2 regions of the Wenzhouxiangella sp. YN1 genome follow, and region 2 is predicted to be linked to the other one. Evidence: predicted binding sites of a transcription regulator. Region 2 holds the regulator's gene; the other holds the start of a gene.

Region 1 (7,794 bases), on a different contig from region 2:
ACGAGGTTTCACAAGCCGAACCGCCCTCGCGCCTGGGCCTGCTGCGTGCGGCCAAGGACGAGGACGTGCGGCGCGGGCTGCACTTTCTGCTGCGCTTTGCGGCCGTCTTCGGCCGCCAGATGCGTCCCGACTGAGCCGCCGACAAACCATGGCGACCGACGAAGAAGTTGCCGCGCTCTACCAGCGCAAGATACGCGAGCTGTCGGCGCGAGTGCGCGCCGACCGCCGCATTGAGGCGCCGCAGATCAGCGTGACCCGGCGCAGCAAGATCTGCGGCAGCATGGTCACACTCGACTTCGACTTCGACGGCGAGCGCATCGAGCGCGTCGGCTATCGCGCCCGCGCCTGCAGCCTGGGCATGGCAGCAACAGCCATCCTCGTCGACGCCGGGCCGGGCCAGAACGCCGATCAGGTGGCCCGGGCGCATACCGCCCTGGCCGACCTGCTCGCCGGCAAGCCGGCCGAGTTCGATGCCCACTGGCAAAGCCTTGAAATCCTCGCGGCCGCCATCCCCTTCCCGGCTCGCCACAACTCCGTACTGCTGCCTTTCGAGACGGCGGCTGAAGCTTTCAGTGAGCTGGCCGCAGCGTAACCCTCGCTGCGGCCGGATTGCGCTCAGCTGCGGTTGAAGAAGTCGCGCTCCATTTTCACCGCGTAGTGAAAGGCATCGGTGGCGGCTTCGTATTCATGCTGTGACGCCGCGGCGAGCGCGTCCTCGGTGGCGGCAATCGCCGCGACAGTGCCGTCGGCGAAACTCTGGTCGGCATAGGTATCCAGCCAGGCACCGTAGGGGTGATCAGGGCCGCGCTGCTGATACAGTCGCAGGCCCACATCCAGATAAACCCAGAAACAGGGCAGCACGGCGGCGGCCACTTCAGCGTAGCTGCCGGTGCCTGCCACCGCCAGAAGGTGGTTGGTGTAGGCACGGGTGGTATCGTCGATTTCGATGGCTGCATCCGTCGCCAGAAAGCCGTCGTGCAGCTCCATTTCGGCAACGATGGCATCGTTTGCCGCCTGTGCCCAGAAGGCTTGCGCCCGCCGGGTCGTGGCCAGCTGGCTGGCGCGGGCAAGCGCGCGCGAGTACTGCCGCAGGTAGGCCGCATCCTGGGCCAGATAGTAATCAAACACGGTCTTTGGGAGCGTGCCCTCACCCAGGCCCTGAATGAAATCCAGCCGGGCAATTTCAGCGTTCATTTCGGCGGCATCCGCCCACAGCTTGGCGGTATGGGGCCCGGCGGGCTCGAGCCCGGTCGGGTTTGTGGCGCCAGCGCTTTGCGTCATGTTCATATTCCTGCCTTTGCGTAAAGTGAGTGAAAATGATGAATCGGGCCGTGGCCGCTGCCGACTTCCAGCTCGTCGGCATGCGCCAGCGCGCCCTGCAGCCAGTGTTTGGTCTGCTCGAATGCCACGGCCCAGTCACCGCTTCGGGCCCGCAATGTCGCCAGCCCTGATGACAGTGAACAGCCGGTGCCGTGGGTGTTGCGGGTCTCGATTCGCGGCGTGGCCAACTCCACCGGGTCCGCCCCCGGCAGCAGCAGGGCATCGGGACAGGACTGGCCCGCCAGATGCCCGCCCTTGACGATCACGCCGGTGTGGTGTCGCGCCATCAAGCGCTGGCCCTGCGCCAGCGCGTCTTCCCAGCCGGCGGCCACGGGTTCGTCGACCAGCAGCGCAAGCTCGGACAGATTGGGCGTCACCATGTCGGCCTGGTTCAGCAGCTCGCGCACGGCGTCTTCGGCCCGCTGCTCCAGCAGGCGATCGCCACTGGTGGCCACCATGACCGGATCGAGGACGACCACCGGCGGCCTGACGGCCTGCAGCCAGCGCCGCACTTCCGTGATCGTGGCTGCATTGCCGAGCATGCCGATCTTGACCGCGTCGATGGTCACATCGTCGCTGACCGCCTCGAGCTGCGCGCGCAGAAAGTCGGTGGGCGGCGTATGGATGCGACGCACGCCGTGGGTGTTCTGGGCCACCAGCGCGGTGACCACGCACATGCCGTAGCCACCCAGCGCGGCTATGGATTTCAGGTCGGCTTGAACGCCGGCACCACCGGTGGGGTCGGTGCCGGCAATGCTCAAGATTCGTTTCACGTCGGACTACCTCCTTGGTCAGGACATATTCAGACGCGCTGCAATCGTGGCCTGATCCAGATTGTGCAAGGCGTCCACAAAAGCCGGCTTGAAGCTGCCCGGGCCGGCCGCATGCGCGGCCGCTTGTTCGGCGGCAATGGCATAGGCGGCGACGGCAGCCGCGACTGCCTTGAACGGCTGGCTGGAATCCAGGGCGACAAAGGCCGCAACGGTCGCGCCCAGGGCACAGCCGCCGCCGGTGATGCGGGTCAGCCACGGGTGACCGTTGCGCACGCGGAGATCGGTCACGCCGTCGGTTACCAGGTCGGTTTCGCCGGAGACAGCCACCACGGCCTGATGGCGCTGCGCCAGATCCTGCGCAGCTTGCCGGGCATCGTCGGCAGTGGCCAGGGTGTCGGTTCCGCGCCCGCCGCGGCCGCTGCCGGCCAGCGCCATGACTTCAGAGGGGTTGCCGCGAATGACGGCAGGTTGATGCCGCAACAGCTCACGCGCCAGGCGGGTTCTTACCGGCAGACTGCCAACCGCCACCGGGTCCAGCACCCAGGGAACGCCGGCGTCGGTGGCCGAGGCCACCGCCTCCAGCGCGGCGGCGCGCGGCTCGGCATAGGGCGTGCCGAGATTGATCAGCAGGGCAGCAGCCGTGCGGGCGAAAGCACCGGCCTCTTCGGGAATGTCCACCATCGCCGGGGCACAACCCAGAGCAAGCAGGGTATTGGCGAGATGATTCAAGACGACCGCATTGGCAATGCACTGCACCAGAGGCGAGGCATCACGCACGGCCGTCAGCCGAGCATCGATATCGGAGGGCGATAATGTCACTGGACTATCCCTTCGCTAGTGCGAACTAGAGCAGGTTCAATGGGTGTAATCTCAGCCGACGATCAGGTCGGCACCCCAAGTCACATCAATTACTGCGAACAGCTTAACAGATCGGCTCGCGGTGGGTCACTCCGGATGGAAAAACCGCCGGCACGGCCGCAGCGTCACGCCGAGGCCTCCGCGGAAGCGCTCAAGGCACTGTCCAGAAAGCTCTTCAGACCTTCCTGCACAAGATCATGAGTCCTGTCGATATTGGCGGCCACCTCGCCCTGAAGCACATCGAGGCCGCTGAGGATCTCGCGGGCCTCGGCAAATCCGCGCTCGATCCCCTGGCCGATCAGCTCGACAAAGTCCTTTGCGGCGGTTGCCGCATCCTTGTCCGGATGCTGTTTCTGATAGGCCTGAAAAAACCCCGTGCTCTGGGAGACGATACGCTTGGCGGTTGCCTCCGGCGAAACGTCCAGCCCGGAGTCGTAGGCCTGCTGAATGGCGTTCGGCCCCAGTTCCGGCGCGAGCACGTCGTTGAGGCTTCCCAGAGCCGTCCTGTAGGTCAGCGCGAGCGGATTGTCACCCGAGCTCAGACGCGCTGCCTGCGCTGAGCCGGCCACGCCCTTGCCGAACGGGGTGTTGACCCCGCCACGACCCGGCTGCCCCCCCTTGGGCTGCGCCCCGGTGGGCGATGCTTTGCTGAAGGCTGGTATTTTCATGGCGATGTCTCCGGCAGGGATTCCAGCCCGCTGTAGCGGCGGCAAGCGTGAAAGCTTGAGCCGGGCCGGCAAGGCAGGCTGTCGCGCCTGCTGCCGAACCGGCGGCCGGGGTCATGCAGGCAGTGCCTGATACCCGACAGGTTATGATACAAGCATGCTCGCTTCCGAACATCTTGCGGCCCTGGCCCACCCCATCATCGCCCTGGTCATCGGCCTGTTCTTTCTGATCGCCGCGGCGACCAGAAAGGCCAACTACTTCTTGCCCGCCGCCGCGGCCTATATTGCTTTTGCGGTCGGAATCTTCCTGCAGATACTGCTCCTTCCCGGCAACGCGGAAACCAACGCCATGCTGACCGGCGTGGCCTATGCCATTGCTGCTCTGGGCTTTTACCAAGCGCTGGTCCGCGTGGGCGCAGGCACGCCTTCATGGTCGGTCGCAATCGGACTGACGCTGGCTTTTCTGGCCCTGAGGTATTTTCATACGGCACAGAGCTTCAACAGCATTGGCCGGATCTACGGCATCCAGACTTACCTTACCGTCATCTTCCTGCTGGCATGCTGGCACGCCCGGGCGCTGTTGACTCGCGGCAGCGGCCCCGAACGCTTTCTGTTTCTGTGCGTATCCATTTTTGCCCTGAGCCTGCTGCCCCGAACCTTTCTGACGGTCGGCACCGATGCATCACGCTACGGTTTTGACAGGACGCCGTTCTGGGTGTCGACCCAAATCGCCTGGAATGTGTTCATCGTCGTCTTTGCGCTGGCACTGCTGCTCGTGCACGCCTCCCGACGCCTGCAGATGGCCGAGCACAGGGCCTCGATCGACCCGCTGACCCGGCTTGACAACCGCGCCAGCTTCAACGCCAAGGCGGAGTTCGCACGTGGCCGCTGCGCTTGCTACTCCCTGATCTCGATCGACATCGACCGCTTCAAGAGCATCAACGACCGCTGGGGCCACCTCGTCGGCGATCGGGTGCTGGAGCGCGTCGCGGCGCTGATTTCGGGCAGCACCCGCGAAGCCGACGAGGCCGCCCGCTACGGCGGCGAGGAGTTTCTCGTTTTTTTGCCCGACACCGGCATCGACAAGGCGCACAAGATTGCCGAAAGACTGCGCCAGAGCGTGGCGGCAGCAGCGATGCAGGACATTGCGCCCGACCTCCGCTGCACCGCCAGTTTCGGCGTTGCGGAGTTCGACTCCAGCGTGCCCCTCAAGTCAGCTCACCAGCGCGTGGATCAGCTGCTGTATGCGGCCAAGGGAAAGGGGCGCAACCAGGTCTGCCACGACCCGCAGCCGCTCACCGAGGCGGATGTGCAGTGCGCCAGCGCAGCCATCGTGCCCATCAACAAACCGACACCTGATCACCAGCGCACGACCCCGGAACACGATTGTCCGCCCGGACGGCCGGCTGCGCGCTCAGATCGGTGAACCCGGCGGCAGCGGCACCGGCTCGAATGCCGGCGCCCACTCGCCGTCGTCACGATAGCGCGCTATCTGCTGCTGCAGGTAGCGATGCTGCGCACTGTCGTCATGCGCATCCAGCCAGGCTTCCAGATCCGACAGGTCGGCCGCCATCTGTGCGCGTACTTCCGGCGCCAGCCCCGGGTTGTTCATTGCATCGATCCAGCGGTAGACCACCACGTGCAGAATCCGGTGATGTATCTGCCGCTGGGCGTGCTGCTGCGGCTCGAGCTTGAAGGTGCTCGCCATCAGCTTTTCATACACCTCACGGGTACCGCCGGTGGCTGACATGCGCGCAAGGCGATTGAGCCGCTGCGGATGCAGCAGCAGCTTCAGGGTGTTGTTGGCGGCGGCCTCGGCTGCCGACACCGGATCGAAGGTCAAACCGGTACGCGACTTGAAACTTTCGCGCCCTTCACTGTCGCCATAGGCCTTGGGCGTAATCAGGTGCAGTACGGTTTCTGGGAGGGTCAGATATTCCGGCCGGATGGTCTGCAGCAGGGCATCCATCGCGGCTCGCTGCCGGTCGGCTGATACCGGCCGGACTCCCCTGGGGCGGTCGTGGTCACCCTTGAGCTCATATTCGTAATGCACCCCGCCAATCTGCTTGGCGACTGCTTCCACTTGATAACGATGCAGCAGGTAGATTGGCACCAGCGCTTCGTGCAGGGAAGACAGGGGCTGATTGTCGGCGATGTGATCGAGCCCGAAGTTCTGCAGCGCCAGCTCGCGCACTTCAGACAAGCGCTCAAGCTCGGCCACAGGATCTTCTCCATTGTCCCAGAGGTGGCCAATCGCGCTGGCGCCACCGGCCGGCCGCGCGTCGCGGTCGGCCATGTACTCCAGACCCCGGGATTTGGCGTTGGCCACACGCTCCGCCATTGCCTTTTCTGGCTCGGCAACATCAGCATAGCCCATGGCAATGGCATAACGATCCCATTCGCCAAGGCCTTCACGATAGGCATTGCTCAAGACAATCCGGCCGTCTTCGATCTCGACCAGGGGATGAGGATAATCCATCACCGAGGCGCGCCCGTTGGCGCTGGCCGCAAAGTTGTGTATCAGCCCCAGCGTGTGCCCGACCTCGTGAGCGGAAAGCTGGCGTATTCTTGCCAGCGCCATGTCCTGCTGCCTGTCGGTGTCCGCGGTGCCATCAAACGGCCCGGTCAGGCCATTGGCGATCAGGAAATCCTGACGCACCCGCAGGGAGCCCAGGGTGACGTGACCCTTGATGATTTCGCCGGTGCGCGGGTCGGTAATCGAGGTGCCATAAGACCACCCACGAGTGGCGCGGTGCACCCACTGGATGACGTTGTAACGAACATCCATGGGGTCGGCATCGTCCGGTAACGGCTTGACCTGAAAGGCATTCTTGTACCCGATCTCCTCGAAGGCCTTGTTCCACCACATGGCGCCGTCATGCAGGGCAGTGCGCACGGGCTCGGGCGCGCCCGGATCTAGGTAGAACACGATCGGCTCGACCGCTTCACTGACCCTGGCATCGGGGTTCTTCTTGACCAATCGATGGCGCGGCAGCAGGCGCTTGACCATGGGCTCGTCAATCGCGGCCGCATAATCCATGTACTCGACTTTCCAATAGCCCGAATAAGGGTGAAATGGCCTTGGTTCGTAGCCTTGCGCCGGCAGGGCGACAAGAGAATGATGCAGGTGCACGGAGACCGCCGTCGGCTCGGGCGTGACCTGTTTGACAAAACCTCCGACATCACTGCCGGCAAAGGTCACCAGCGCCTCCAGCTCGGTGTTGCGGGGGAAAGCCTTGCTGCGCTGCAAGAACACGCCGCTGCGGCTGGCATCGAGTGAAAAACTGCCCTGCCCGGCCTCATCAAGGCGCTGGGCAACCCTGTGGATGTCGGACAACAGAAACTCGGTGTAATCAACCAGTACCGCATCGTCGCTGCTGGCAACCACCGGCAGGCCGGCGAGCACAGACTGGGCAAACGCTTCGTCCACGCTTTGCTGCTCGGCACGGTTGTCGGAATCGGCGCGATAGTAGGTGTTGAGCTGGTTGAGCAGGACCTTGTTGCCAAACTTTTCGAACTGCACCAGCCGGGTCGCGCCCTGCTGGCCCCGATCCAGCCCGATGTCGTTGGAGCCGATACCTCTTGGCAGGCTGCTCTGAAAAATGAAAGGCTTGTCGAGCTTGTCGACCAGCAGGTAGACCTTGTCTTCCTCGCCGTGGTAGTAGAAATCGAAATATCCCTGATGGTGCTGCATGCCCTGGGTGAACTCCTTGACTCCGGCCGCCCAGAGCGGAGAGAACAGCAATACCGTGAAGATCAGAACAACTGCGCGCATGGCGGGTCTCACCTGTCATGGATGAACTGCAAACGGGCCATCAGCCTACCACTATTGACCCGGCATCAAAGCCAGTTGGCTTTGCCACCTCGAGACCTCAGACTGGCATGCTGTGGCTATCCATTCATGCTGGATCAAGATGTTTGTTGAAGTGCCGTTGAAAAAGTACTGCCTGCTGCTGCTCGGCCTGGCCGTGCTGTTTCCGGTTGCAGGCCCCGCGCAGGGGCTCCCGCTGGCCGGTGCCGGCGAAGCACAGCCAGCGACCGAAGACGAGGCAGACCCACAGGAACTGCAGCAATCGCTGGATGAGGTCATCGGCACGCTCGAAAACGACGCCCGCCGCGCGCAACTGCTCGAGCAGCTGAAGTCGCTTCGTGCTGCGGTCGAGGCCGGCGAAGAGGTT
Region 2 (7,794 bases):
CGCCTGAGCCCGACCCGTCGGCGCCGGATCAGGTCAGCCTCAGCTCCGAGCTGGCAGTCGAGGACGCGCCGCAGGATGTCGTCGAACTGTCTGGCCAGGCGCAATCGCGGGCCGCTGCCGGCGACGGCGCCGCGGCTCCCGGCGCGGCGCCGCGGCAGCAGAATGCGGCTGCTGACGCGGTACCGGCTGCCGCCGTGTCGGAATCTTCACTGGTGGGCATGCGGCGTGAGATCAACGTGCTCAAGCGCATGCTCGAGACTCAGATTTCCAGCCTTGCCTGGAACGACATGTCGCGTAGGAACCCGCTGCGCGCCGCGGTGCTGCGCGATCTGATCCGCATGGGCCTGGCGCCGGATCTGGCCCAGGACCTGGCCAGCAAGGCGCCGGTCAGGGAAGGTGACAGCGCGGCCACCTGGCGCGGCGCCCTGGGCCTGCTGGCGCGGCGCATGAAATTCTTTGAAACCGACCCGCTGGCCGCCGGCGGGGTAGTGGCTCTGGTCGGACCCACGGGGGTGGGCAAGACCACCACCATTGCCAAGCTGGCCGCCCGCTACGCGCTCAAGAACGGGCTCGAAAAGATGGCACTGATCAGCGCCGATGACTATCGCATCGGCGCCCAGGAACAGCTGTTCATTTACGGCCGGCAGCTCAACGTGCCGGTCTATGTTGCCCGCAACGCCGACGAGCTGCGGCAGCGCGTCGAGCGGCTCTCGCATGCCGATCTGATCATGGTGGATACCGCCGGGGTCAGTCAGCGTGATACCCGCCTGGTGCGGGCGCTGGAGTCGCTGCAAATGGAAGGCCGGCCGGTTTCCTCCTACCTGGTGCTGGCCGCCAATGCGCAGATGGAATCGATTGACGAAGCGGTGGCCGCGTTTTCGCGCATGCCGCTGGCCGGCGGCATCGTCACCAAGATCGACGAGGCGGCCAGCCTGGGCGGCATGCTGTCGGTACTGGCGCGCTACAGGCTGCCGGTGGCCTGGTCGGCCGACGGCCAGGAAGTGCCCGAGAATCTGCGGCGGGCGAGTGCCCGCCATCTGATCAGCCAGGCTGTCAGCCTGATGAAAAAATCGCGTGCCGGCCGTGAAGATCACGCCCTGGCGCGCCACATTGCCGAAGCGAGGTATGCCAATGCTTGAAGGGGGAAGAAATCAGGCGGCCGGGCTGGAAGGGGTGAGCGCGAAAGGCTCGCGTCAGCCGGTTCAGGTCATCGCCGTGGCGTCCGGCAAGGGTGGAGTGGGCAAGACCAATGTGTCGGTCAACCTGGCTGCCGCCCAGGCGCGGCGTGGCCGCAAGGTGTGGCTTCTGGACGCCGATCTGGGGCTGGCCAATATCGATGTCCTGCTGGGCCTGAGTCCGCGGCGCAACCTTTCGCATGTGCTTGCGGGGGAATGCGATCTCGAAGACATCATCGTCGACGGGCCAGCCGGCATCCGCATCATTCCCGCCGCCTCGGGGGTGCAGGACATGACAACGCTGCCGCCGGAGGCCTGCGGCGGTCTGATCAGCGCCTTCTCCGAGGTCACCGGCAGCGCCGACCTGCTGATTGTCGATACCGCCGCCGGCATCAGCTCGGCGGTCACGCTGTTCGCCCGCGCCGCGCATCAGGCATTGATCGTGGTCTGTGACGAACCGGCTTCCCTGACCGACGCCTACGCGTTGATCAAGGTGCTCTCCCGCGATTACGGCATCGAGCGCGCCCAGGTGCTGTCCAACATGGTCCGCAGCGCCGCTGAAGGACGCGCGCTCTACCGCAAGCTGGCGCGCGTGGCCGATCGTTACCTCGACATCACGCTGCACTACGCCGGGCACGTCCCGCACGATGACTTCCTGCGTCGGGCACTGCAGCAACAGCAGCCCGTAGTCACGGCTTTTCCGGGCTGCCGCGCCACCGAGGCATTCAAGAATCTGGCCGAACAGGCCGATACATGGGGTGTGCCATCGGGTGCCGGCGGCCATCTCGAGTTCTTTCTTGAGCGCGTGGTGGGTGCCGAGCCCGGGCAGGCGGAGGTCGCGCGATGAACGCCACGGCCGAGTATGAAGCAGTGCGCAGCCTCTCCAGCGAGGACCTGGTGGAGCAGTATGCCGATCTGGTCCGGCGGATTGCCTATCACCTGGCCGGCCGTCTGCCGGCCAGCGTCGAGGTGGCCGATCTCATTCAGGCCGGGATGCTCGGCCTGATCGAGGCCGCCGGCCGTTACACCGGCAGCCGGGGCGCGCGTTTCGAGACCTATGCCGGCATCCGGATTCGCGGCGCCATGCTCGATGAGCTGCGCAAGACCGACTGGACGCCGCGCTCGGTACACCGCCGGGTGCGCGAGATGGTCGAGGCCATCCGGCAGCTGGAAATTCGCCTGGGTCGGCGCCCGCGCGATGTCGATATTGCCGCGCAGATGGGCGTCAGCCTGGACGAGTACCACGACATTGCCCGTGAGGCGGTTTTCTGCCGGATGCTGAGCACCGAGGACCTCTCGCCGGTCGACAGTGATTCGGGGGTGGTGGCCGACAAGACGCAATCACCCGAGCGTGAGCTGCAGGAGGACGCCGCGCAGGCGGCCCTGACCGAGGCGATCGCAGCGCTGCCGGCAAGGGAACAACTGGTCATGAACATGTATTACGACGACGAGCTCAACCTCAAGGAAATCGGCGCAGTGCTGGAGGTGAGCGAGTCGCGCGTCTGTCAGCTGCATGGCCAGGCGCTGGCCAGGCTCAGGGCGCGCTTGTCGGACTGACGGATAAACGACACAGCAACGGAGACGCTACGTTGGACAAGAACATGCAAATTCTGGTCGTGGACGATTTTTCCACGATGCGGAGAATCGTCAAGAATCAGTTGCGCGAGCTCGGTTTCGGCAACGTCACCGAAGCCGATGACGGGCGCACGGCCCTGCAGGTGCTCAAATCCAGGCGCATTGATTTTGTGGTTACCGACTGGAACATGCCGGATGTGAGCGGGCTGGAGCTGCTCAAGGCCATTCGCGCCGACGACGCGCTCAAAGCGCTGCCGGTGTTGATGGTCACGGCTGAAGCCAACCGCAGCCAGATCATCGAGGCCGCCGAGGCCGGCGTGAACGGCTATGTGGTCAAGCCGTTTGCCGCCGAAACCCTCAAGGACAAGATTCAGCGCGTGTTCGAGCGCCTGGGGGCGTCGACATGAACAGCGGCAGCGACGATCGCAGACCGGCGGATTATCTGCCCACCATCGAGGCGCTGGCCGCGGCCGCGCGCGGTAACGACGAGGCCATTTTCTACGCCAGCCTGGACGAGCTGACCGCCATGCGCGAGACCAGCCTGTTCCAGGATATCGGGCGGCTGACGCGCCAGTTGCACGAAGCCCTCAACAGCTTTCAAGTCGACGCGCGCGTGGAGACGCTGGCCAGCGAGGAAATACCCGACGCTCAAAGCCGGCTCGATGAAGTGATTCACATGACCGAAGCGTCGGCTCACAAGACCATGGACCTGATCGAGGAGACCATGCCGCTGGCCGAACGTCTGACCGAGGACAGCACGCGCCTGGTGGGCGACTGGCAGCGCTTTCGCGCCCGCGAGATGGCCGCCGACGAATTTCGCAGCCTGGTACGCGAGACCGAGGAGTTTCTCGACAGCTCCGACCACACCTCCGGTGAGATTCGCAAGCGGCTTTCACAGATGCTGATGGCCCAGGATTTTCAGGACCTGTCGGGGCAGGCCATTCGCAAGGTCATCGAGCTGGTCAAGGAAGTCGAGAGCACGCTCGTCAACATGATTCGTCTGTCGGGCAGGCAGTCCGGCGAAACGGGGGCGACGGCAGACCAGTCCGGCAGAAAGCACGAGGAAGAAGACCGGGTGACCAGCCAGGACGAAGTGGATGACGTTCTCTCGAGCCTGGGCTTCTAGCAGGTGAGATCATGAGCTTTCAGATCGACGACAGTATTCGCGACGACTATCTCAACGAGGCCGGGGAACTGGTCGAGCAGTTGGGTGAGCAGCTCGTCGAACTGGAGCGGCGGCCGCGCGACAAGGCGCTGCTCGATACCGTTTTTCGCGCCTTTCATACCGTCAAGGGGGGTGCCGGCTTTCTCGATATCGAACCACTGGTGACCCTGTGTCATTGTGCCGAGGAAGTGTTCGATGCGCTCAGACGTCAGGAGCTGGAAATGCGCACCGAGATCATGGATTCGGTGCTGCACTCGCTCGATGAGGTGGTGGCCATGCTGGCGGCCATGCGCGACGGTCAGGAACCGGCCCCGGCGCCGCCCGCACTGCTTGATCAGCTGCGCGGGTTCGTGCACGAAAAAGCAGCCACTGCAACAACAGCGCCCCGCGCGCAGGATGATCGCAGCGGCGACATCACCGACGATGAGTTCGAGGCCATGCTGGCCCAGGCAGGCGCGGCCGCCGAACCGCCTCCGGCGGCGCAGGGCGAGACGGCTGCGGGCTTGCCGGAATCGGCACAGTCGAGCGCGGACGCGTCGCCGAGCGACGATATCACCGACGAGGAATTCGAAGCCCTGCTCGACGAGCTGCACGGTGAAGCCGCCCCCGGCGGCGATGATGCAGCCGATACCGGCGAGGTGGAGCTCGGCAGCGCGCCCGAGGATGCTGACGGGTCTGATGAAATCACCGAAGAGGAGTTCGAGGCGATTCTCGATCAGGTGGCCCGCGAGTCTGGCGGCACCGACTCGGCGGCGAGTATGCCGCAGGCGCAGGGCGCCGAATCGCCCGAGCCTGCGAGCGCTGCGGAAGACTCGGCAAGCCCACCGGCAGCGGCCCCAACGGCGCAGCGATCGGCGCCGCCGGCCGAGGCTGCGCCTGCCCGGTCGGCCGCGCCTGCGCCGGTGGAGTCGACCGTTCGGGTGGATGTCGCCCGGCTGGATCGCGTCATGAACCTGGTCGGTGAGCTGGTGCTGGTGCGCAACCGGCTCAGCAATCTGGGCGAGCAGCTCAAGCATGAAGAACTGCAGAGCACGGTGGCCAACCTCGATCTGGTGACCTCCGATCTGCAGATGGGGGTGATGCAAACGCGCATGCAGCCGATTCGCAAGGTGTTTTCGCGCTTTCCGCGCCTGGCGCGGGATATGGCCCGGTCGCTCGACAAGGAAATCGAGCTGACCCTGCACGGCGAGGATACCGATCTGGACAAGAATCTGGTGGAAGCGCTCGCCGATCCGCTGGTCCATCTGGTGCGCAACGCCATGGATCACGGCATCGAAACGCCGGAGGTTCGCGCGGCTGCCGGCAAGCCGCGCACCGGTCGGGTCGAGCTCAGTGCCGAACAGGAGGGCGATCACATTGTCATTCGCATCAGTGACGATGGCGCGGGCATCGACGCCGAGGGGCTGCGCGACAAGGCCGTCAGCCGTGGCTTGATCACCGCCGAGGCGGCCGCAAGGCTGAACCGTCGCGAGTGTCTCGATCTGATGATGTTGCCGGGGCTGTCCAGCCGCGAGGAAGTCTCCAATATTTCCGGCCGTGGCGTCGGCATGGACGTGGTCAAGACCCGCATCAGTGAACTCAACGGCAACGTCGAGATCGAGTCCGAGCGTGGAAAGGGTTCCACCTTCAAGGTTCAGGTGCCGCTGACTCTGGCCATTCTGCCGGCGCTGATGGTGCGGCTGCGCCAGCGTCGCTTCGCTTTTCCCCTGTCGCATGTGGTCGAGGTGTTCTTTCTCGATCCCGGGGCGGTGCGTCAGGTCGAAGGGCGCGATGTCATCATGGTGCGCGGCAAGCCGCTGCCGCTGGTTTTTCTTGGTGATTTCATGGAGCTGGCCGACGGCCCGGCGAGCGAGCGCGGTTACGTGGTGGTGCTGCAGGTCGGCAGCGACAAGATCGGCTATGTCACCGACGAGGTGCTGGGCCAGGAAGAGGTTGTCATCAAGCCGCTTGGCGCGCTGCTGCACGGGCTGCCGGGCTTTGCCGGTGCCACCATTACCGGCGATGGCCATATTGCCCTGATCATCGACATCAACGGCTTGATGAAGCGCTTTGCCCCCGGGGAGGCCTGAATGGATATTCTCAGTGCAATCGGTCTGTTTCTGGCGCTGGTGGCAATTGTTGGAGGTTCGATCCTCAAGGGCAGCGGGCTGGCGGCGCTGTGGTCGGCCGCGGCTTTCGTGATCGTGATTGTCGGCACCGTTGCCGCCACCCTGCTGCAGACACCGATGGACGTGATGAAGCGCGCGCTCGGCATCGTTGTCTGGGTGCTGCGCCCGCCGTCGGTCGAGTCCGAACCGATGCTGGAAAAGATTCTCGAGTGGAGCCAGACCGCTCGCAAGGAAGGGCTGCTCGGGCTCGAGCCCAGCGTCGAGCTGGAGACCGATCCTTTTGTCAGCAAGGCGCTGCAGCTGGTGGTTGACGGCAGCGAACCGGAAACGATCCGCAGCATCATGGATGTCGATATCGGCACCCGGGAAGACGCCGACACCCGCGCCGCCAGGGTCTTCGAGGCAATGGGCATCTATGCGCCCACGCTCGGCATCATTGGCGCGGTCATGGGGCTGATTGCAGTCATGCAGAACCTTGCCGATCCTTCCAAGCTGGGTTCGGGCATTGCCGTGGCGTTTGTGGCCACCATTTACGGCATCGGCTCGGCCAATCTGTTCTTCCTGCCGGTGGCCGGCAAGCTCAAGGGCCTGATCGGCCGCCAGACGCAGCTGCGTGAGATGATCGTCGAAGGCGTGATTTCTATTGCCGAAGGGGAGAACCCGCGCAATATCGAGACCAAGCTCAAGGGCTTTGTCCAGTAAGGGGGGAGGCATGGCGCGCAAGAACAGGAAGGAAGACCACCTCAATCACGAAGCCTGGGCGATTCCCTATGCCGACCTGATGACGCTGCTGCTGGCTTTTTTCGTTGTGATGTATGCCATTTCCTCGGTCAACGAAGGCAAGTATCGGGTGCTTTCCGAGTCGCTGGTGGCCGCCTTCAGCGGGGCGCCCAAGAGCATGAAGCCGATTCAGCTGGGTGAAAACAAGGCCACCACTGCCGGCGAGGGGCGCCTGAACGTCGAGCCGCGCAGTATCACCGACCCCGGCATCCTGCAGATGCCCATGGAGTCGATGCAGACACAGCCCAATGCGCCAACCACGGCCTCTGAGCTGGATACCCGTGCGCGCGAGCTCGAGGCGCGCCTGAACGTGATGGCCGACGAGATACGCCAGGCGCTCAGCGACCTGATCGAGATGGATCTGGTGCGCGTTCGTCAGACGCCTTTCTGGCTCGAAGTGGAGGTCAAGACCGACATCCTGTTTCCGACCGGTGTTGCACAGATTTCCGAATCGGCCCGGCCGACGCTACGGCGCCTGGGCGGTATTCTCGAGCCTTTTTCCAATCCGGTTCGTGTGGAAGGACATACCGACAACGTGCCGATCAAGACCAGTCGGTTTCCCTCCAACTGGGAGTTGTCAGCGGCGCGCGCAGCCAGCGTGGTTCGACTGCTGCAGAGTACCGGCATCGAGCCGATCCGCCTGGCGGCCATCGGCCTGGGTGAGCATCGTCCGGCCGGCGACAACGCCACCGAAGAGGGCCGCAACCGAAACCGCCGGGTCGTGATCGTGGTTCTCGCCGACGATCAGCTCCCGGAGCAGTTCGCCCAGGACAGTGATTCAGGCGAGCCGACGCAATCGCAAGACCAGGGCGCCGAAAGTTCCGGCGCGGAGAGTGCATTATGAAAACCTGGGCAATCGCCAACCAGAAAGGCGGCGTGGGCAAGACGACAACGACGGTCAGCCTGGCCGGCTGGCTGATCAAGGCCGGGCATTCGGTACTGGTCGCCGATCTGGATCCGCATGCCTCGCTGACCGGGTACTTCGGTTTTG

The links. The regulator FliA, encoded in region 2, starts transcription of late flagellar genes. The targets are predictions, from matches to a motif close to GCTAAAGTTNNNNNNNNNNCNGCCGATA.
Region 1: ACEWQZ_RS02435 (DUF5610 domain-containing protein) is a predicted target of FliA. The motif match lies at 3,653-3,680, and genes of this name have one in related genera.

The regions. Positions count from the first base shown of each region.
Region 1 is NZ_JBJNIO010000108.1:15,196-22,989, reverse strand. It holds gene ACEWQZ_RS02460 (helical membrane plugin domain-containing protein) at 1-134, shown strand, start outside; gene ACEWQZ_RS02455 (iron-sulfur cluster assembly scaffold protein) at 149-592, shown strand; gene ACEWQZ_RS02450 (TenA family protein) at 616-1,281, opposite strand; gene thiD (bifunctional hydroxymethylpyrimidine kinase/phosphomethylpyrimidine kinase) at 1,284-2,093, opposite strand; gene thiM (hydroxyethylthiazole kinase) at 2,112-2,912, opposite strand; TPP riboswitch at 2,902-3,000, opposite strand; gene ACEWQZ_RS02435 (DUF5610 domain-containing protein) at 3,077-3,619, opposite strand; gene ACEWQZ_RS02430 (GGDEF domain-containing protein) at 3,774-5,042, shown strand; gene ACEWQZ_RS02425 (zinc-dependent metalloprotease) at 5,031-7,391, opposite strand; gene ACEWQZ_RS02420 (mechanosensitive ion channel family protein) at 7,549-7,794, shown strand, end outside.
Region 2 is NZ_JBJNIO010000155.1:146,975-154,768, reverse strand. It holds gene flhF (flagellar biosynthesis protein FlhF) at 1-1,139, shown strand, start outside; gene ACEWQZ_RS11995 (MinD/ParA family protein) at 1,132-2,022, shown strand; gene ACEWQZ_RS11990 (RNA polymerase sigma factor FliA) at 2,019-2,732, shown strand; gene ACEWQZ_RS11985 (chemotaxis response regulator CheY) at 2,765-3,157, shown strand; gene ACEWQZ_RS11980 (protein phosphatase CheZ) at 3,154-3,876, shown strand; gene ACEWQZ_RS11975 (chemotaxis protein CheA) at 3,888-5,984, shown strand; gene ACEWQZ_RS11970 (flagellar motor protein) at 5,985-6,725, shown strand; gene motD (flagellar motor protein MotD) at 6,736-7,647, shown strand; gene ACEWQZ_RS11960 (ParA family protein) at 7,644-7,794, shown strand, end outside.